4 regions of the Dorea sp. YH-dor226 genome follow, and region 2 is predicted to be linked to each of the others. Evidence: predicted binding sites of a transcription regulator. Region 2 holds the regulator's gene; each other region holds the start of a gene.
What was found. The regulator Rex, encoded in region 2, represses fermentation and respiration genes when NADH is low (regulators of the CRP and FNR family bind a similar motif). The targets are predictions, from matches to a motif close to ATTGTTAANTANTTAACAAT.
Positions count from the first base shown of each region.

Region 1: ABE547_RS02985 (trans-4-hydroxy-L-proline dehydratase activase) is a predicted target of Rex. The motif match lies at 1,650-1,669, and genes of this name have one in related genera.
Region 3: ABE547_RS00550 (aminoglycoside phosphotransferase family protein) is a predicted target of Rex. The motif match lies at 976-995, and genes of this name have one in related genera.
Region 4: fucO (lactaldehyde reductase) is a predicted target of Rex. The motif match lies at 4,352-4,371, and genes of this name have one in related genera.

Region 1 covers NZ_JBDOHS010000002.1:246,357-251,975, forward strand. Annotated here, with positions in the region: gene hypD (trans-4-hydroxy-L-proline dehydratase) at 1-666, opposite strand, end outside; gene ABE547_RS02985 (trans-4-hydroxy-L-proline dehydratase activase) at 671-1,579, opposite strand; gene ABE547_RS02990 (DUF1848 domain-containing protein) at 1,706-2,650, opposite strand; gene ABE547_RS02995 (HD domain-containing protein) at 2,666-3,202, opposite strand; gene ABE547_RS03000 (efflux RND transporter permease subunit) at 3,217-5,619, opposite strand, start outside.
Region 2 covers NZ_JBDOHS010000004.1:93,070-98,688, reverse strand. Annotated here, with positions in the region: gene ABE547_RS05070 (NAD(P)H-hydrate dehydratase) at 1-1,071, opposite strand, end outside; gene ABE547_RS05065 (redox-sensing transcriptional repressor Rex) at 1,149-1,793, opposite strand; gene ABE547_RS05060 (ABC-F family ATP-binding cassette domain-containing protein) at 1,916-3,868, shown strand; gene ABE547_RS05055 (DUF6472 family protein) at 3,955-4,131, opposite strand; gene ABE547_RS05050 (NADP-dependent isocitrate dehydrogenase) at 4,187-5,386, opposite strand; gene ABE547_RS05045 (GntR family transcriptional regulator) at 5,443-5,619, opposite strand, start outside.
Region 3 covers NZ_JBDOHS010000001.1:100,980-106,598, reverse strand. Annotated here, with positions in the region: gene pepV (dipeptidase PepV) at 1-906, shown strand, start outside; gene ABE547_RS00550 (aminoglycoside phosphotransferase family protein) at 1,117-1,872, shown strand; gene ABE547_RS00545 (cell wall hydrolase) at 1,935-3,002, opposite strand; gene ABE547_RS00540 (hypothetical protein) at 3,114-3,695, shown strand; gene ABE547_RS00535 (Cof-type HAD-IIB family hydrolase) at 3,685-4,515, shown strand; gene ABE547_RS00530 (undecaprenyl-diphosphate phosphatase) at 4,531-5,358, shown strand; gene ABE547_RS00525 (transporter substrate-binding domain-containing protein) at 5,501-5,619, shown strand, end outside.
Region 4 covers NZ_JBDOHS010000002.1:56,204-61,822, forward strand. Annotated here, with positions in the region: gene ABE547_RS02085 (DUF5050 domain-containing protein) at 1-539, opposite strand, end outside; gene ABE547_RS02090 (FHA domain-containing protein) at 627-1,427, opposite strand; gene ABE547_RS02095 (hypothetical protein) at 1,470-2,357, opposite strand; gene ABE547_RS02100 (hypothetical protein) at 2,445-2,831, opposite strand; gene fucO (lactaldehyde reductase) at 3,169-4,314, opposite strand; gene ABE547_RS02110 (TetR/AcrR family transcriptional regulator C-terminal domain-containing protein) at 4,458-5,027, opposite strand; gene ABE547_RS02115 (SDR family NAD(P)-dependent oxidoreductase) at 5,061-5,619, opposite strand, start outside.

The DNA of each region.
Region 1 (5,619 bases), on a different contig from region 2:
ATATGCTGCGTAACGCTCTCCAAGAACCATGATCGCATCGCAGGCTTTTGCCATACCACGAAGCTGATTTCTCTTGTCAAATGCTTCCTTGTCATTGTAAAAATCCAAAGCATCCAGAGACTTCTGAATATCTTCTTTATAATCCAGAAATCCTTTTTCATAAATTTTGAAAGAACCAACCGTATGACCCGGTCCTCTCTGCTCCATAAACTCGGTAAAAATACCTGCTCCGTAACAAGCTTTCCATTCATCTGTCATATTTGCCAGAATCTTATGACGGGTAGAACGATGATCCCAATATGGAATAATTACCTTTTCCTGATAATCATAATCCTCTTCTTTTACTTTAAAATTAATCAGTTCACGATCATTCATAACATGCATGTCTTCAACAGTGTGACAGCAAAGTTCCGGGAATGTAGGAGATGCCTGCGGAGAATCTCCTTTCTCTCCAACGATCAGTTCACCTTCTCCAATGTAAAGTGTCTTGGTGGAAAAATAGTCATACAGAACCTGTGCACGAAGTTCCGGAATTGACATCTCTCCTTCATATTTTTTGTAAGTTTCCGTCTCACTCTTTGCACGTTCCAGGTCAATGTGCGGCTGTGTATTCACGCTCTTTTCACGCAATGCCTGAATACGTTCGTTCATTCCTCTTTTTTCCATGTCTTTAACCTCCTATTTTTATATTATGGAATCCAGCTGATTTAAAAAGTTCCACAAAATGATTCATCTCTTCTTTTGATGGTGCATGAAGTTCTGTTCCTTCATAAACTTTGCCGATCTTTACATATTTACCGGATCCGGTATTGTGATACGGCAAAAGATTTACCTGTGCAACCTGAATGTTTTTCTCTTTCAGATAGGCAATGATGTCGTTCATTGCTTTGTCCGTTCCGTTTACTTCCCGAATCGTAGGAATCCGGATATATATTCTGGCTCCGGCCGCACTGATCTTTTCCAGATTGGACAGGATCAGTTCATTTCCTGCTCCAATATACTTTTTATGTATCTCATTATCCATCGTCTTGATATCATATAAAAACGTATTTACATACGGAAGCAGACGTTCAAAATTCTCATAAGGCGCCTGACCGCAGGTATCGATCGTTACTGTAATTCCATGATGAACCAGCTTTTTACACAACTCTTCCACATAATCCATATCGGCTGTCATAACTTCCCCGCCGGATAATGTAACACCACCGCCGGATTCCTCATAGAACATTTCATCTTTACGCAGCTCTTTCACCAGTTCATCCACGGTATATTCTTTTCCAATTATTTCCCGAAGATTCAGATTACAATAATCTGTACAGGTTCCGCATGCATCACACAATTTCAGATCAGTAACCACTTTTCCATTCTCTTCATGGATTGCTTTCTGCGGACAGGCCTTCTCACAGCTCAGACAGCCAACACACCTTTCCCTGTCATAGGACGGTTGCTTTTTATAATTTTGAGTCTCCGGATTATGGCACCATACACATTTTAACAGGCACCCCTTAAAAAATACTGTAGTTCTGATTCCATCTCCATCATGGATCGAGTACTTCTGTATACTAGTGATCAGACTCATATTTTCACCTCTCAAATTTGTTTTAGACTAACGTTCGTACTATAGTCTAAAAATACCAAAATCACGCACAGTTGTCAAGTATTTAACAACCATCATTTCCACTCCGATACATTTTCTCTGTTTTTACTAAAAATCCGTGTACATTTCCGGCAAATCAAACAATGAAATCTGATTATCTCTGCTGGATTCCAGATCCTGATCTGTAATCACCTCATCACCTCTCAGATGTCCACTCAGAATCGGAGATTCCGGATCATGCTGATCGAATTTCTTTTTTGCACTCTCAAGGCTTCCGGTCGCATAACAATACCTGCATCCGTGTGTACAGGTATCATACATTCCGATATCAATGCTTTCTGCGCATCCGCATTCTCTGCGTTGTCCGGAATCCTTCTTAAGATCCAACTTATATCCAATCAGACTGCGGATTCTGTCCTTGTCAATACAGGCACCGTGACAGATACCGTACCTGCTCAAATCGATTTTTTCTGCACATGTATATAACGGAAGGTGATGTTTTTTTGCAATCTTTGACAACCCTTTTGCAAGTTCTTCCATGTCTTCTCTTTCCGGTTCCAGGAAACAACTTCCTTTATATGAATCATAAAAACTGAATATGCACCTTGTCGTCGCCTCATGAAGCCATTCACACATCATCTCAAACTTCTCAAGGTGATAGGAAATCGTATATTTTTCTGTCAGAAGAATGGGATCAAATCTCCAGTCCATTCTTTCTTTTCCCAGCATCTCACTGACAAGAAGAAACGTTGCCATAGATTCCGCCATGGAAGGAAGGTTTGTCTCCATCTCTTCTTCGTAATCTGTAATTGTCATCTGAAAATAGTACTGATATCCCATATCATCTATCTCTTTTAAAAACGGCAGCATCGGTTCCGGATTTTTTGTCCAGAATGCAATACAGTCCACCGTATCCGGCGACAGCACAATTCTTTTTACTTTTTTTCGATTGTACGGATTGGGCACCATAACCTCCCCGGCTCTGAGCCGGTTCACAAACCATTCCGGATAGATAGCCGGGATATCCGTTCTCCTGCTTGCACTTATAATCATATTCGCACTCCTGACTTATCCGAAGTTCTTACGTACCAGACGGCAATACTCTTCGTACGCCTCCACACCGGCAAAAGCCTCTTTCAAAGATTCCTGCATTCCTTTATAATACCATCCGATTATCTCTTTATTTTTCATACGAAAGCGATTCCACAGTTCTTCTCCAACCACCGGATAATCTCGATTAATATCTCTCATATTGGACAGTTTATCTGCCAGAGCGACCATCTGTACTTCCCTGGGAGCAGTTCGGATATGCGTAATTGTTGCGGACTTCCGTTCCATCCACGTCCTGGACTTATCCTCACTCTCCTGTACAACAATATCCGCTACCCGTTCTGAAAATTCCCTTGCCAGAAGTTCCTTCGTAATTCCTTCACAGTCTTCTATCGTATCATGCAGTACTGCCGCACTGATGACCTCTTCATCTCTTGTCATTGTCGATACGATATCCCCGACTTCTATCGGATGTACGATATACGGCCGTTTGGTTCCTTTCCTTACCTGTCCCTCGTGTGCTTTTGTGGCAAATTCAATCGCTTTGTTGATCATGATGGTACCTCTCCTTATTCTTCTATCTCCTCACGCAACCTTGCTTTTTCTTTTTTATGGAACATATCATATATACATGGTACTACGATCAGCGTAAGCACTGTTCCATAGATCAACCCTCCGATCGTAACAACAGCCATCGGCTGCACCATATCTGCCCCCATTCCAAAGCCTGCAGACATAGTAGACAGACCAAGGATTGTTGTCAGAGCAGTCATGACAATCGGACGCAGTCTTGCTTTTCCCGCTTCTTCCAGTGCTTCTCTTCTCTCCAGCCCCTGTTCCTGAAGCTGATTTGTATAATCAATAAAAACAATCCCATTATTTACGATGATACCGGACAACATTACGAATCCGATCATCGCAATGACACTGACGGACATTCCGGACAGCCACAGTGCCAGAAGTCCTCCCGTAAACGCAAGTGGTACTGTAAACATAACAATGAACGGAGAACGCAGAGACTGAAACTGCGCAACCATAATCAGATACATGAACACAATTGCCAGACCAAGCATCTTAAAGAGTTCCGTCATCGCTTCATTAATGGTCGCATCCTCTCCCGTCATCTCTACCTCATATCCTTCCGGGACTTCGTATGCTTTTAATTCCTTTTTGACGCGATTGCTGACAATTCCAATATTATCACCATCCGCAATTTCTGCAGTCACAGACATATAGCGGCTCTGGTTCTTCCGACTGATCGCCTTCAGACCGGATGCATCTTCAAAAGATGCTATATCTGCAAGTTTTACTTCCTCCTTACTTCCATCCTGCTTTTCTACGGTAACAGTCATATTCCGAATATCTTCTCTGGACAATTTTTCATCTGCTTCATCCAAAACATACACATCATAATCATCCGTATCTGTCGACAGTACTGTCGCCACACGTGATGCCGCAAGCCTTCCGTACAGACTCTGATATACCTGAGCAACGGTGAGCCCTTGTGAAGCCGCTTTGTCTTTGTCGACAATCACCCGAAGTTCCTCTGTATTTTCTTCTGTTCCGTCAGATACATTTTTTGTCCCTTTGACATCTTCTACAAGACGTTTGACGTCTCCTGCTATTTTCTGGAGCTGATCCAGATCCTTTCCTCTGATCTGGATGTTGATTCCCGAGGCTCCCAGGGAACTCATGTCCATATTGGACATATTCACTGTCAGTTCACCACTGATATCTTTGGTTACTTTTTCAATCTCATTTTTCAATTCCTCATTCGACATGGACGGATTTTCTCTGGTCGTTGCATAGATCTCGATCTTATTACTCTCCGTCTGCGTCCCCATCATATCTGAGGAAGACACAAGTCCGCCAATATCTTCTATATCTTCTATCTTCCCAACTCTTTCCATCACCTGATCAGCCACTTTTGCAGTATCTTCCAGACTGGTTCCTTTTTCTGTTTCGAGCGACATACTGATCTGTGTGCTTTCCATTGTCGGAATAAATTCTGTTCCATTTGAATATGCAAGAGCAATGCTGCCTGCAAATAAAGCGAGAGCTCCGATCAGAACCAGAATCTTTTTGTTTAATAATATGGTTAGAATACGTCCATATACATTCCGGATACGGGTAAACACCATGGATTCCTTTGCATTCGTTTTACGCAGCATTCCGGCTGACATCATCGGTACCACCGTCAGTGCCACCAGAAGACTTGCCAACAGCGAATATGCAATTGTAAGTCCCATATCCACAAACAGCTGCCTTGTAATCCCCTCCGTAAATACAATTGGAAGAAATACACAGATCGTCGTCAGTGTAGAGGCCAGAATTGCACCACTCACCTGCTTTGCACCCTGAACCGCTGCCTCTTTGGCAGTTTTCCCCTCTTCATTACGCATTCGGTAGATATTTTCAATCACAACAATCGAATTATCCACCAGCATTCCGACCCCAAGCGCAAGGCCGGACAATGATATAACGTTCAGTGTCACCCCTGAAAAATACATGGCAACCAGAGCTGTCGTAATACTGATTGGAATAGAACATGCAATCACCAGAGTCATACGGATACTCTTTAAAAATACCAGAAGAATCAAAATTGCCAGAATGGCACCAAACACCAGATTTTCCAAAACAGAATGAACCACCATGTCAATATAGACTCCCTGATCCATCAGTGTAACTGTCTGTATTTCCTCATTTTCTTCTTTGATCCTCTCAAATCTATCCAGTACTCTGTCACTGACATCTCCGGTTGAATAACCGGTCTGTTTCTGGATCACCAGCATGACTCCCGGTTCGCCATTTATCTTCGCATATGTTTCATCTGAATTATCCACAAGTTCTACACTTGCAACATCAGACAACCGGATCGGATCAATTCCTTCCATATCAAGAATGGTAAGATTCTTTAATTCATCTATATCCCTGAATTTGTCTCCTACCCGCACAAGATAATTCAGCCCGTC
Region 2 (5,619 bases):
CAGTGCTTCCATATTCTCTGATAACAGATTCAGTCCATCCGCATCAATCACACACGGTACCTTTATATTTTTCAGTGTTGTCTGTAGGATCTTCTTCGACAAGTCGTTCGTTCCGAGCCCGGATCCGATACATACGGTATCGGCCCACGCAAGAAGCGAACACAGTTTTTCTTCTTCAAAGGACTCGTAGGCAGTAATAATTGCTTCCGGCAGCAGAGTCTGAAGAATCACACGATTCTCCTCCGGAGTATAGATCTGCACCAGTCCTGCTCCGGCCCGATACGCTGCTTTGGCATTCAGATATGCTGCTCCTGACATTCCCCTGCTTCCGGCAATTACCAGAAGCTTTCCATATGTTCCTTTATGTGAATCCGCCTTTCTGACCGGCAGCAGACGGCTATATTCTCTTCTATCATACGTATATGCCACAGATATGTCATCCCTGATCCTGTCTGTGCAGATTCCTATGTCAACAGGATAGATCTCTCCGGCGTATTCCCGTCCCGGATACATCTGAAGTCCCAGCTTTTCAAGCTGAAAAGTAACCGTAATATCTGCATGAAATGCGATTCCCAACACCGCACCATTCCCGGAAGAGATTCCGGACGGAATATCGACTGCAACCTTTATTCCCGTCGAACGATTCATCTGATCGATGATCTCACGATAGTTCCCCTCAATCTTTCTGCTCAGTCCCACACCGAAGATCGCATCGATCAGTACGCTGTATTTTGCCTCTTCGTATCCATATATAATCTTGCCTCCGGCTTCCTTAAGGAGACGCATCTGTTCTTTTGTCTCTTCTGTACAATGCTCCTTATTGCCAATAAAACAGGCGGTAGCCGGATATCCCATCCTGGTAAGGATTCTCGCAATTGCCAGACCATCTCCGCCATTATTCCCGGAGCCACATACAACACAGGCTCTGGACAGATCCAGATATCTGTCTGTCATTACCTGCACACAGCATCTGGCAGCCCGCTCCATCAATACAAGGGACGGAGTACCTATTGTCTGGATCGTATACTGATCTGCAGCCTTCATCTGACTGCCATCCACCAGATATCGCATTGTCTCACCCCCATATCAAAGAACGTGTAAGAACAGGCATGTCTGCACATGCCGGACCTTACACGTCTACATCATCTTTATTTTTTGTGTTCTTCGTTATAACGGCTTATATTATAGGATAACTGCATAAGACTTTCAGATAAATGCACATTTTCCACGATGATATTCTCTGGAAGATTCAGGTCTGTATGTGCAAAATTCCAGATCGCACGTACCCCGTTTTCAACCAGCATATTCGCAACCTCAATTGCCTTTTCTTTTGGAATCGTAAGAACAGCAATATCTATATTATTATTCTGTACAAAAGACTTCAGATCATCCATCATACGTACCGGAACGCCCCGGATTGCCACACCCTCCAACCGTGGATTCACATCAAAGATTCCCTTTAATATAAAACCACGTTTTTCAAATGCTGCATAGTTGGCCAGTGCCTGCCCCAGATTACCAGCTCCGATAATAATAATATTGTGATCTTCTTCAAGTCCGAGAATCTTACCAATCTCTGTGTACAGATACTTTACATTATATCCGTATCCCTGTTGACCAAATCCTCCGAAATTATTAAGATCCTGACGAATCTGTGACGCAGTCACTTTCATTCGTTTACTGAGATCATTTGAAGAGATTCGTTCTACTCCATTTTCTAAAAGTTCTCCCAAATATCTGTAATACCTTGGCAACCTTCGTATTACCGCCTGCGATATCTCTCTTCCTTCCAATGTATTCACCTTCCTGTTATAGTCTAAAGATATTATATAAAATCGGAAGATTAATGTCAAACAATAGTTGTAATTTACACCATTTCCGTTATAATTATATCGTATGCAAAGGAGGAAATACCATGATATTAGCATGTCACGGAATCAATAAATCCTTCGGTGAAAACGTAATTGTCGCCGATGGATCATTTCACATAGAGGATCATGAAAAGGCTGCACTGGTCGGACCAAACGGCGCCGGAAAGTCTACTCTCCTGAAGATGGTCGTCGGAGAACTGCCTTCTGACGGCGGAACTGTCATTCTCACAAAAGGAAAGACTCTCGGCTATCTCGCACAGCACCAGCAGATGCAAAGCGGCAATACCATCTATGAGGAAGTGAAGCTTGCCAAGTCAGAGATCATCTCCATGGAACAACAGATTCGTTCTATCGAACTGGAATTAAAACATCTCTCCGGTGCGGAACTGGAAGCACGTCTGAACACTTACAACCGCCTGACTGCCGCTTTCGAACGCGCCAACGGATATGCCTATGAAAGTGAAATTACGGGCGTTCTTAAGGGTCTTGGCTTTACAGAAAACGATTTCTCCAAGCCGGTTGACACACTTTCCGGCGGACAGAAAACACGCGTATCTCTTGGAAAGCTGCTCCTCACAAAACCGGATATTCTCCTGCTGGATGAGCCTACCAACCACCTGGATCTGAATTCCATCTCATGGCTTGAGACTTATCTTCTCAACTATCCGGGGGCTGTTCTGATCGTCTCCCATGACCGGTACTTTCTGAACAGAGTTGTCACAAAGGTACTGGAAATCGAGCAGGGATCTTTGATGACCTATCAGGGCAATTACAGCGATTACGCCGACAAGAAAAAGAAACTTCGGGAAGCGCGACTGAAGGAATATCTGAACCAGCAGCAGGAAATCAGACACCAGGAGGCTGTCATCGAAAAACTTCGTTCTTTCAACCGTGAAAAATCCATTAAACGTGCAGAAAGTCGCGAAAAAATGCTGGAAAAGATGAAGCCTGTAGAGAAGCCCCAGGAGCTGAATACGGAGATTCATCTGACACTGGAGCCTTCCTGTGTCAGTGGAAACGATGTATTAACGGTAGAACACTTAAGCAAATCATTTCCGGGGCAGACCTTATTCTCTGACATCAGCTTCGAAATAAAACGCGGAGAACATGTTGCAATCATTGGCGACAACGGAACCGGCAAAACCACATTATTGAAAATCCTGAATCAGGTAGTTTCAGCTGACAGCGGAACCTTCTCGCTTGGAACGAATGTAAAAATCGGATACTATGACCAGGAACATCACGTCCTTCATATGGAAAAAACCATCTTCGATGAGATATCGGATGACTATCCGACACTGACAAACACCCAGATCCGCAATGTTCTTGCAGCATTTCTCTTTACCGGAGAGGACGTCTTCAAACAGATCAGCTCTCTGAGCGGCGGGGAGCGCGGACGTGTTTCACTTGCGAAACTGATGCTGTCCGAAGCAAACTTTCTGATCCTTGATGAGCCAACCAACCATTTGGATATCACCTCCAAAGAAATTCTGGAAAAAGCATTAAATGATTACACCGGAACTGTATTGTATGTCTCTCATGACCGATATTTTATTAATCAGACCGCAACAAGGATCCTGGATCTGGTAAACCAGACATTTGTCAATTATATTGGTAATTATGATTATTATCTGGAGAAAAAAGAAGAACTGACAGCCATCTATGCCGGCAGCACTGCTTCGGCTCCAATTCCCGGAAGTGTAAAGGCCGCTTCTTCCGCAGCAAAATCTTCCACGAATTCCATCACAGATTCCAAACTCAGCTGGCAGGAACAAAAAGAAGCTCAGGCACGGGAGCGAAAACGAAAAAATGAACTGAAAAAGACGGAAGACCGCATCTCTGATCTCGAAGAACGCGATGCCGAAATCGATGAATTAATGATGCAGGAAGAGATCTTTACGAATTCAGTAAAATGTCAGGAACTGGCAAAGGAAAAAGCTTCTATCGCAGAAGAACTTGCAGAATTATATGAAAAGTGGGAAGAACTTGCAGAATAAAGAAAGGAAACATTATAAAAACCAGGATATCACCTTTCCGAATATGATATCCTGGTTTTTCATGTACAAGCAACGCTCCCTGAAATTTACATCTGATGCCTGACCACCGTATACTCGTCTCCATAACTGTAATACGGACAATCCCGATATGTATTTGTCACAAACCGATATAGCTCGTCCTCATCCAGATCCATCTGACAGACGTAACATTCATAATCTTCATCATATTCATAATGTGCACAGGACTCACAATTACTTTTCATACCACACGACTCCTTTCATGGGAACCAGTATAACAAATTATGTTTATTTCATAATTTACTGCAATTTTTCCGCAATTGCTTTGATGAAGTTCTCACTGTTCAATACAGTTAGATTCTCCAGCGTCGTAATCAGTGCCAGATCTTTTGTCATCTTTCCTTCTTCAATCGTGTCAATCGTTGCCTTTTCAAGTTTATCGGCAAATTCCATCAATTCCTGATTGCCATCGAGCTCGCCACGTTTTCTCAGCGCACCTGTCCATGCAAAGATTGTTGCAACAGAGTTGGTTGATGTCTCTTCCCCTTTCAGATGCTTATAATAATGGCGCTGTACCGTTCCATGTGCAGCTTCATACTCATAATATCCTTCCGGTGATACCAGTACAGAAGTCATCATGGCAAGTGAACCAAATGCAGAAGACACCATATCACTCATAACATCTCCGTCATAGTTCTTGCAGGCCCAGATATATCCGCCTTCGGACTTCATGACACGGGCTACCGCATCATCAATCAGTGTGTAAAAGTATACGATACCTGCCTTTTCGAACTTTTCAGCATATTCTGCATCATAGATCTCCTGGAAGATATCTTTAAATGTATGATCATATTTTTTAGAGATTGTATCCTTTGTAGCGAACCAAAGATCCTGTCTGGTATCCAGCGCATAGTTAAAACAGCTTCTTGCAAAGCTTTCAATGGAACCGCACAGATTATGTATTCCCTGTGCCACACCGGCTCCTGCATAGTTATGTACCAGTTCTCTTGTCTTTGTTCCATCTTCTGCCGTATATACAAGCTCAACCTTCCCGGGTCCTGGAATCTTCATTTCTGTGTTTTTATAAACGTCACCATACGCATGTCTTGCAATCGTAATTGGTTTCTTCCAGTTTTTCACACATGGTTCAATGCCTTTTACCACGATTGGCGCACGAAATACCGTTCCATCCAGAATCGCACGGATCGTACCATTCGGACTCTTCCACATCTCTTTCAGATTATATTCTGTCATACGTGCTGCATTTGGAGTGATCGTTGCACATTTTACGGCAACTTTATACTTCTTTGTCGCATTTGCCGCATCAACAGTAACCTGATCATTCGTCTCATTACGGCATTCAAGACCCAGATCATAGTATTCTGTATTCAGTTCAACAAATGGTTCCAGCAGATTTTCTTTAATCATTTTCCAGAGAATTCTGGTCATCTCATCTCCGTCCATCTCCACAATAGGTGTTGTCATCTTAATTTTTGCCATCTTTACATCTTCCTCCTGTTTGAATCTTTGTCGCTGTTTCCGTAGGTTTTATAGTTCTATATTTCATTCAGATGCAGATTTTTCATAACATTGATGATATGCTGATTTGCAAGCTTTTCAGCCAGATCTGCATCCTTTGCTCTGATCGCATTTAATATTTCGCGATGTTCTTCAATAGACCGCTGAGCACGTGTCGGTGCTTCTACCGACATCGTCCTTGCCATCTGTACATA
Region 3 (5,619 bases), on a different contig from region 2:
ACCAAAGAGAAAAGCCCGGATATGGGCTTCTCTCCGGATGGATCATTCTCCGTCATCCATGCGGAGAAGGGAATACTCCGGTTCCGGATTCAGACAGAGTGGAAAGAGGCTGATACAGGGTGCCTGCATGTGAAAAGTCTGAATTGTGGAACTGTAGTAAATGCGGTTCCCAATTGTGCCAATGTACATCTGGGTGGTCCGAAAGATGAACTGGATGCGGTTCAGAAGAGATTTCTCGAAACCGGTGAGATGGAAAACTGTACGATGGAAGATGATTGTCTGAGTCTTAACTTCCGCGGCGTGAGCGCCCATGCCATGCAGCCATGGCTTGGGAAAAATGCAATCTTACCTATGGTAGAGTTCTTAAGAGATGTATCTTTGCCGGAAGAAGAAGCACAATTCTTTGAAGCACTGCATGCGTTATTTGCAGATGGATGGGAAGGCAGAAACATGGGAATTGCCTGCGAAGATCAACTGTCCGGAAAATTAAGTATGAATCTGGGAATTTTAAAACTGGAGGATAGGCAGTGCGATCTGAAGGTAGATGTACGTTGCCCGGTCCATGTAGATCTCAATATGATCTGGAAGACGATTGAATTAAATTGCAGGAAATATGAATTAAAAGCGGAATACTGGCAGAAGAGACCTCCACTCTATATTCCGAAAGAGGCAGAACTTGTACAGATCCTTTTAAATGTGTTCAATGAGATGACAGGAATGCAGGAAGAACCAATTGTGATTGGCGGCGGAACCTATTGCCGGGATGTGGAAAACTTTGCTTCTTTTGGACCGGTATTTCCGGGCGAGCCGGAGCTTGCACATGAAGCGGATGAGTATATTGCAGTGGATCGTCTGGTTGAGACGGCGAAGATCTATGCACAGGCATTGTATATGCTTATGAAATAATGTTCAATTTTGAGATGGAGAACCGATGCTGATGAGGGCATGCACCGGTTCTCTATTATATTACAATATATTGTTAATAAAATAACGATAAAAATACGAGATAAAAATAAGTTAAAAAAATATCAATAATGTATTTTCAAATGTATATAGCAGGTGTATAATGCAGATAACGACAATTGAACGAACGAAATACAGTCAGGAGGGATATCTATGAAAACGGAAAAAGCCAAGGTAATTGTAAAACGTCCTTATAAAGAAGTTTACAAAACAGAAGAAGGTATCGTGAAAGTATTTGAAAAGACGCATCCGAAATCAGCAGTTTTCAATGAAGCGCTGAACACAGTGCGAGTGGAAGAAACAGGACTTGAGATACCGAAGTTAAAAGAAGTGACTCAGATTGACGGAAAGTGGGCGCTGGTGATTGAATATAAGGACGGAAAGACACTGGAAGAAATGATGAAGGTAGACCATGACAATCTGGAAAAGTATATGTCAGATTTCGTGGATCTGCAGTTGAAAGTACACGAAAAGAAGGCTCCGATGCTGATGAAACTGAAGGATAAGCTTGCAAAACAGATTAATCAGCTGAAGGCTCTGGACGCTACACAGAGATATGAACTTCTGACACGCCTGGAAAGTATGCCGAAACATGACAAACTATGTCATGGTGATTTTAATCCGAGTAATGTGATCGTAGGAAAGAATGGTAAGATGACGGTAGTGGACTGGGCACATGCAACACAGGGAAATGCAAGTGCGGATGCAGCGATGACTTATCTGCTTTTTGCATTGAAAGATCAGGAAACAGCAGACTTGTATCTGAAGTTGTTCTGTAAGAAGAGTGATACGGCAAAACAGTATGTGCAGCAGTGGCTTCCGATCGTGGCAGCATCTCAGCTGGAGAAGGAGAATGAACTGGAAAAAGACTTTCTTTTGAAATGGATTGATGTTATGGATTACCAGTAAAAAATAAGGACTGTCGGAATTCATTTCGACAGTCCTGTTTTTTACTGCATATTTTCAGTTGTTTAGAAGAATACATTGCCCGCAATATTGATTCCGGATACCCCGGTAGATGCGGATCGGAACTGATAGCAGTGGATGACTGCTGAATGTCTGGCGCCGTTAAGGGCATCCTGAGCTACCGTGTATGCAGTAGCAGATGCGCCACTGGCAAGTACTCTGTTCAGTGAACCGTTCCATGTAGGTGCAAACTGGCCGGACTGATAGATGACGCCCTGCAGTGTGTTTGGATACAGTGGACTGGCAAGTCGGTTCATGATTACGGTTGCGACTGCCAGCATTCCATCGTAACCGCCGGCTTCACATTGAAGAATGGCTGCTAACAGAGCTACATCCGTGGTGGAAGCGGGAACAGAAGGCTGATTCTGAGAGCCGTTGTTCGTATTATTTCCGTTGGACGGAGTGACAGGTCCCGGAGAGGAGTTATTCTGTGCATTCTTCAGTGCTTCTTCCGCAGCTTTCGCGCGTTCCAGCTGTGCCTGATAATCGGCAAGCTCCGAAGAAGTGGAGGAGATCTTGGAATTCAGTTCCTCCTGCTTTGCGGTGAGGTTTGCTTCAAGCTCCGTAAGTTCTCCCTGCTTTTCTGTCAGTTCATTTTGCTTCTTTTCTACGCTTTTTCGCGCATCCTTTAATTCGTCCAGCATAGACCGGTCATATTCACTGATCGTAGTAACGTATTCTGCTTTGTTCAGAAAATCGCTCATATTTTCCGATGAGAATAATATCTGTATCAGTGAAACGCTGCCGCCTTCATACATAAACTGAATACGATCTTTCATAGATTCATATTGAAGGTCCTCATTTAACTGAGCGGACGCGAGATCAAGCTTGGACTTTTCGATTTCTGCAGATAATTCCTCAACCTGTTCGGATGCGGAATCCAGTTCCTGGCTTAAAGCAGCCAGCTGACTGTTCAGATCATCTAACTCATTCTGCAGATCAGACGTCTTGTCTTTCAGAGTAGTCGTCGATGGTGCCGAATAAACACGAGTGGTAGTGGAAGCAATGGTTACAGCACAGATGGCAAGTGCAAGAGCTGAGCGTAATACATGTTTCTTTTTCCTGCTAATCATATTTTTATCCTTTCATAATTCCATATGTTTAATTATTATACAACAAATTGCTTTATAAAGCAATTTTTGTTAGAATAGAAATTGAAAATATATTTGCGAGGGACAAGATCTATGAAGAAATATGAGGAAGAGCATTATCAATTCGATAAAATTAAAGATAAAATCTATCCATGGGTGAAAGAAGAGCTAAAAGATTCCCAGGCATTGAACGGGAAACGCTTTTCTGAAAAAGATACTCCGGTGATGGCATTTCTGGATGAACTGAAGATTATATTTGTAATAAAGAGAGGGGAAGACGTGTTTGAGATTTTAAAAGATAATATGCTTCCACCCGAGTGTGACATAATAGGACTTTATCATACTGCCTGTGAGAATCTGATACGGGATGTAGAGTATGTGATTGCCAATACCTGGTATGGAGGATTTGGAATCGTGGCCGACGGACATCATGAGGCCAGTTCATTGTGCTTTAAGCATATTTGGACAGTATGTGCGGATAAACTGAAAGATGATCTGATTATCATGGTTCCATGTAAGGATACGGTACTTTTTGCACCGGCAGGTAAGCAGGATGTTGTAGACAAGATGATGGAGCATGGGCAGATGGCGTATGATCAGAGCAGTGATAAGGTGAGCGTGCGGCTTCTTGTATTTTCAAAAGATGGAAAGGAACTGACTACCTATGAAGATTAAGACCCGAATGATAGGAATGGATCTGGACGGAACCCTTCTTACGACTGAAAAAAAGCTTACGCCTTATACACAGGATGTCCTGAAGCGCGCGATAGCACAGGGAATCATCGTGCTTCCGGCAACCGGAAGGCCGGTGAGTGGTGTTCCGGAAGAGATTATGCATTTTCCGGGAATCCGGTATGCGGTGACGGCGAACGGAGGAAGGATCGTGGATGTGCAGGAGAACCGGACGATCTATGAGAATCTGGTTCCGGTAGACAAGGCATATGCAATTCTTTCCGTATTTGAAAAATACGATACGCTTCGGGAAATCTACTATGACGGAATTGGATACTCGGAAGAAACGATGCTGAAGAATATTCACCGATACATAGAGCCGGGCCCTATGGCTGATTATATGGTGGCAACCAGGAGACCGATACCGGATGTACATGCCAAATTCGTAGAGACCAACCGCCCGGTAGATAAGGTGCAGGGAATCTTTGCTTCGCTTGCAGATAAGGATGAGGCGCTTAAGGAGCTTGAGAAGATCAAGGATATAGAGATTACGGGTGCACTGAGCCAGAATGTAGAGATCAATGCCAAAGATGTAGACAAGGGCAACGCACTTTTGAGACTCGGTCAGATCCTGGGGATCCCCGGAGAAGAGATCATGGCTTTCGGAGATGGAACCAATGATCGGAAGATGCTGGAGAAGGTGGGGACCGGAGTGGCAATGGCTAACGGAGTCCCGGAGGTGAAGGCAGCAGCTGATTATATTACCGCATCCAATGATGAAGAAGGGGTAGCAAGATTTATTGAGAAATATGTACTGGATTAAAGAAAGGGGTATACAATGTTAGATATTCTGAAAGTAATTATTCTTGGAATCGTAGAGGGAATTACGGAGTGGCTTCCGGTCAGCAGTACCGGACATCTGATCCTGGTGGGAGACCTGCTTAAGCCGGGAGTCAGCGATGAATTTATGGAGATGTTCAATGTGGTAATTCAGCTTGGCGCGATCATGGCGGTTGTCGTATTGTATTTTCATAAGCTCAATCCATTTTCAAAAAGAAAGACAAAGAAGCAGAGAATGCTGACCTGGCAGATGTGGATCAAAGTACTGATTGCATCCGTTCCGGCAGCGATTGTCGGACTTTTATTCAACGATCTTCTGGATGAACTGTTCTACAAGCCATTTCCGGTGGCTGTGATGCTGATTGTATATGGTATCCTGTTTATCGTGGTTGAGAACAGGAATAAAGGCAGACGCCCGGAGGTGACAAAGATCTCGCAGTTATCGGTTCAGATGCTTCTGTGGATCGGATTTTTCCAGATGCTTGCGCTGATTCCGGGAACCTCCCGTTCCGGTGCAACGATCGTCGGAGCATTGCTGATCGGAGTGGCAAGAGAGACGGCGGCAGAGTTTACATTCTTTTTGGCGATTCCGGTCATGTTTGGAGCAAGCTTCCTGAAGCTTCTGAAGTTCGGTTTTCATTTTACCGGTACCGAATTCGGTCTGCTGATGCTGGGATGCCTGGTATCCTTTGGAATATCTGTTGTGGCGATCAAGTTCCTGATGGGCTATATCAAGCAGCATGATTTTAAAGTATTTGGATATTACAGGATCATATTGGGAGGTATTATCGTGATCGTATCCATCATTCAGATGGTTCTTGCATAATATTGCATATAAGATAAGGGGCTTTTTTGCTGAAATATGTGGAAAAAGCCTCTTGTTTTTTGCGGAAAATATGATAAAATATGTACTAGATTTGCATTTTTATGCAATATAATGAATAAAGGGACAATTGGAGGAAATGATGATGAATATGAAAAAGCTGATTAGCACACTTTTGATCGCAGCATGTGTATTTTCACTTGCAGCATGTGGATCCAAAAAAGAAGAAACAGAATCAAAGGAAGAATCCGGTAAAGAAAGCGA
Region 4 (5,619 bases), on a different contig from region 2:
TCCGAGCTCATTCCCTGAAAATACAGGCATCCGTCCTGAAAATACCAGTGACAGACATACCCCCAATTCAGGACTTCTCCAACCTGCCCCATCAGTTCGCCGTCGAAACTGTATTGTCTCACCGTATATCCGTCACAGCGCACATAGATGTATTGATCCGTAATCATAAGATATCCTGTTTTATCATCAATTACATCTACGATTGTTCTCTTGTTCGTGCCGTCCAGATCTACAGCCGTAACGCCGGCATCCCCGCAGGTATAGTACAGACTTCCATTGCTTTCCACGATTTCCCCCGGCACATATGAACCACTTGAGGTATCCGGCTGAAGGGTATTCTCATAAAGCGGAAGCTCCACTTTTTCCAGTTCAACGGTCTCCTCCTTATCTGTATCATTTTCTTTCTCATTTTGGACAGTCTCGACACATGTATTGGAGGATACGCTTTGCCGATCCGCTCCTCCCAGACCAGCTATTATCATTCCTCCTGCACACAGAATAGCTGCCAGTGACAGAAGTACTTTAATTCCTTTCTTCATCACGATCCTTACCTCCCTTTCTTCAGATCATCCCAGACACAATCTCTCCGGATCCCTCATCATTCTGCCTCTTTCCTTTCTGTCACTCTATCTGCCCATACGCAGTATATTCCTCTTATCTCCCAGATAAATTTCTGTCCCTTCCGGAAGTTCCATATTCATATGCTTCGGAAGTCTCTGTCCATTCAGATAATAAGTCCCGTTAAAGGAATAATCGCACAGCAGATAACCACCGGTTCTTGCGCAGTAGGTAATACTGCAATGTTTCCGGCTTACCTTCTCCCCTTCCACCACCAGATTGCACTGAGCGGCATCTCTTCCGACAACCAGCGCCTGCATGTCTTCCAGAGGAATCACCTCTCCTTTGTAGATACCTTCCAGTATGGCAACCGTACCGTTCTTCCTTTCCGCCTCTGCTGATGCATCCGCGGAAGACATAGGAGCCGATTCTTTCACGCCTGCAGATTTTGCTCCGGATCGAGCAGGCACAATTCCAAAGATTCCACATACTGTATGAATCGCCAGAAATAACCAGAATCCAAGGCCCGCCCCATCCAATAATCCACTTTGAGGGATGCCTGTAAGCTGCTCCATGAATGCCAGCCGTATCACCAGCAGCAGTACCGCAGCGGCAAGCCTTATGATTCCCGCTGCCAGATCGGTGGTCCGGTGTTCCCACAGTGTCACCAGCAGATTTCCGGCCAACGACAGCAGGATCACTGCCACCAGTATGATGCAGTACTGTATTCCTGCGCTTTTCCCCAGGCGCAGAAGCATCGGCATGTTATAAGTGATTCCTTCCGCCTGATATAGCGGTAACAGCAGACTGGCAAGTCCAATGACGCCAGCAATAGACTGTCCATATCTCCACACATTTTTTTGCTTCATAATTTCCTCCTGTTACAATCCTTCTTCATTTTTTTGTGACTCTTATCGGTAGGCATCCAGACTGCCCGCAGGATCCTCTCGAAACAGATGACACTCCGTAGATGTGCTATATTCATAGCATTCCGCAATGGAAGCCATCACTTTCAGATTACCTTCACCGGATGTATAGATATCGGCGGTTCTTGCATCCCACTGCCGTTCTCCCCAAAGCAATCTTACATCCTTACCGTTCAGTCCGTATGTTTTTAGCTGTTCATAATAAATCTCATTTAATCTGAGTGCATTTTCTTCTAATTCCGAATCAGATGCCTGCTCATCATCATAGTCCTCCAGAATCGACCATCCCCCGCTGTCTTCCGTAAATGTCGGTGCAAATGTAATGTTTGTCTGTTCCGGCTCCGAATCTGCTGTAAGTACCGCCTCATAACAGCTTCCCTGACGCCGCCTGCAGAAGCCTTTTACATATTGAAAAGCTTCGTCCCGATACTGGTATAGTGCAAGCGTTGTAATCGTCTCATTCATAATAAAATTGCTATCTATTCCTATATACACTGTGCCGTCGTTACTATAGGTGAAGAAGCCGGTCTGAACTTCCTGATAAGTAACCCGGTATTTACCGCTGGGAATCAGTTCCCTGGAATCCGCAAGCTTCACGCTTCCGTCACACTCATACATTTCCATATTAATCCTGGCGCCGCCGCCCTGATCGTCTGAACTGAACAGCTCCTGTTTATCCATGCCCTCACAGGTTCCTCTTATCAGAAGCATTTCATGTTTTCCGTCTCCGTCATAATCATCAATCTCAATTGCCAATATTCCCTGAAGATCTGTCGGCTCCAGCCACGCATCCATTCCATTGCTTGTTTTACATATCTCATCAACCGGCATAACACCGTACTCTGGAATCAATTCTTCCTTCAGGTATTTCATGAATTTTTCCGAATCATCTTCTGACTCCTCCGGAATCTCCTTTTCATCAGATTTTACATCCGCTTCTGTCCGTTTTTCCGGATGTTCCTATACATACCTTTTGGCTTGTTTCATTGAATTCTCAAGATCTAACACCGGCTTTGTAATGTTAATATCTTTATCCGTAATACTGATAAATCCCACCAATTCCGCCTGATTCTCCCCCGCAATACTCTTTGCCTCTCTCTCGGATGTCCCCTCCGCCAGCTGCACAATCAATTCATTGTCTGCATATGCACTTGGAGTGGCTCCGTCTGTTCGAATATGTTCCGGTTCTGTTCTTGAAGTATAGTCTACTTCTCCATCCTTCTCGTAACGGAATGCCTGCAGGGCCTCTTCTTTCGATTCTGTCACAAACAATCCTGCGGCTATCAGATACCCGGCGCAACCTGTTGAAATAACCACTATTGCAGCTTTTATCATATTCTTCCACATTCTGCCCCTGCCCTCCAATCTCGTTTGATTTATATCATCCGACTTTATACTCTTCTTTTTATTATACAGTCCACAATAAGTGAACGATGTAAATGTCAAAATTCTTCATCCTCTTGCAAAAATTGGATTTTCTACAGGCTTTTTGATATGGGGTAATATCTGTTTCCAATCGCATAGGTAACTATGAATCCTTCCACTCAGGAACTCCGCTACAATAACATAGCAGGCTATGTATATTTCACTGGATTTTCAAAGAAATCAAGTTCTATTATTAACAAAAAAAGAACGATGTCCGACAGCTTTTCGCTCATTCGGACATCGTTCCAACGACATTTATTTACATTAATTTTCTGAACAAGTCTTTCAGATCTTCTACGCTTGCATCTTTCGGATTTCCCGGTGCACATGCATCTGCATGAGCAGACTCTGCCAGGAACTGCAGATCTTCTTCTTTTAATGCATCCAGTTTCGTAGGAATTCCAACGTCTACAGACAGCTGTCTTACTGCATCCACAGCTGCTTTTCTATATTCTTCTACTGACATGCTATCCACGCCTTCTACACCCATTGCTTTTGCGATTTCTTTGTACTTTTCTCCGGTGCATTCTGCATTGTATTCCATAACAATCGGAAGCATCATTGCGCACGCAACTCCATGTGGTGTATCATATACAGCTCCCAGCGTATGAGCCATAGAATGTGCAATTCCAAGTCCAACATTGGAGAATCCCATACCTGCGATATACTGTCCGAGTGCCATTCCCTCACGGCCCTCTTTTTCATTTGCAACAGCTCCTCTTAAAGACTTAGAAATAATTTCGATTGCTTTAAGGTGGAACATATCTGTCATCTCCCACGCGCCTTTCGTGGTATATCCTTCAATTGCATGTGTCAATGCATCCATTCCTGTAGATGCGGTCAGCCCCTTTGGCATAGAGGACATCATATCCGGATCTACCACTGCAATGATCGGCATATCGTGTGGATCTACACATACAAACTTTCTCTTTCTCTCAACATCTGTAATTACATAGTTGATAGTTACTTCTGCTGCAGTTCCGGCTGTTGTAGGTACCGCAATGATCGGAACACATGGCTGTGTCGTTGGGGCAACTCCCTCCAGACTTCTTACATCCTCAAATTCCGGATTTGCAATGATGATTCCGATTGCCTTTGCTGTATCCATGGAAGATCCTCCACCGATTGCAACAATATAGTCAGCTTCAGACTTTTTGAATTCTTCTACGCCATGCTGTACATTTTCAATCGTCGGATTTGCTTTGATATCTGAGTATACAGCATATTCAAGCCCTGCATCTTCCAGTACTTTTGTAACCTTTGTTGTTACTTCAAATTTGATCAGATCCGGATCGGAACACACAAACGCCTTTTTGAATCCTCTTGCCTTTGCTTCTGTTGCAATCTCCTGAATTGCTCCTGCCCCATGATAGGAAGTCTGATTTAACATGATTCTGTTTGCCATCGTTATCAATCTCCTTTTCTTCTTGATTCCTGTATTATATGTTTATATTTTAACAATCTTTCTTATCAAAAGAAAGTTACAAAAAAGCCAATCTGTCACTTTACATGAAAGACTGGCTTTTTTTCATCACATACTATACAATTTTACACCAGATGAATCTCCTGAAATGCTTTCATCAGTTCTAACGGCATGGCATCCACCAGATTTTTTGCCATCTCCTCCGGCGTCTGCTTCATATTTCCAAGAAGCCATCGAACGGTCATATAGACAGATCCCTGACAATACATTTCCAGCAGAAATTTTAAATGTTCTGGAACAGGCTTTTTTGTTTTTTCTTCAATCCTTTTCGTATAGAATCTCAAAATCAGCTGAAAATCATGATCCTTCAGGCAATTCTGTTCATCCGTTCGAAAAGCGGCTTTGAAAAATAGTTTTTCTTCCTCAATATAATGGAATTTGTTCACAAGCCCTTCATATACCGTCTCACCTTCCCCCATATGGCGAAAAGATTCCAACAGAATCCGGTCAAAATACCAGTTGATCAAATCATATTTATCCTGGAAATTCCGATAAAACGTCTGCCTTGTCGTACCACACTCAGCCACAATTTCTTTTACCGTAATCTTTTCCACCGGCATCTTCTTCATGCAGATTTTCATCGCATCTGCAAGACGGTACTTCATTCTGTCCTGCTTATTTTCTTCTGTTCCCATTCAACTACCTCTGGCAAACAATTCTTGATCTTCTTACCATGTACGGGAGCTTAATTCCTTGAACTGAGCAACGGTTGATACATGAGAATTCAGACCACCGTCTACTGTCACAACCTGTCCTGTGAAATACTCGCTCTCGTCAGATGCAAGATATACGCACATATGTCCGATATCTTCCGGACATCCATAACGATTTACACAGATATTGCTTGTGAAAATGTCTTTCAGTGCCTGTGGAACGTGTGCTTCGTTCTGTGGTGTAACGATCAGACCCGGACGAACACAGTTGCAGCGGATGTTCTGTTTTCCATACTGAAGAGCTGTATACTTAGTCAGCATATCAACACCTGCTTTTGCACATGCATAAGCGGTAGATCCAAGGTCACCGCCGCAGGAAGCCATGGATCCAATGTTGATGATAGAACCACCTTTTTCATTTTTCTGCATATATGGAATTACACTCTTCACTGCGTAGAATGTGCCGCGCATATCACTCTCGAAGATGGCATCCCACATTTCCAATGTAAGCTCATCTACACGTCCGTCTTTCAGAGCTACGTTTGCAGCATTATTTACGAGAATATCGATCTTT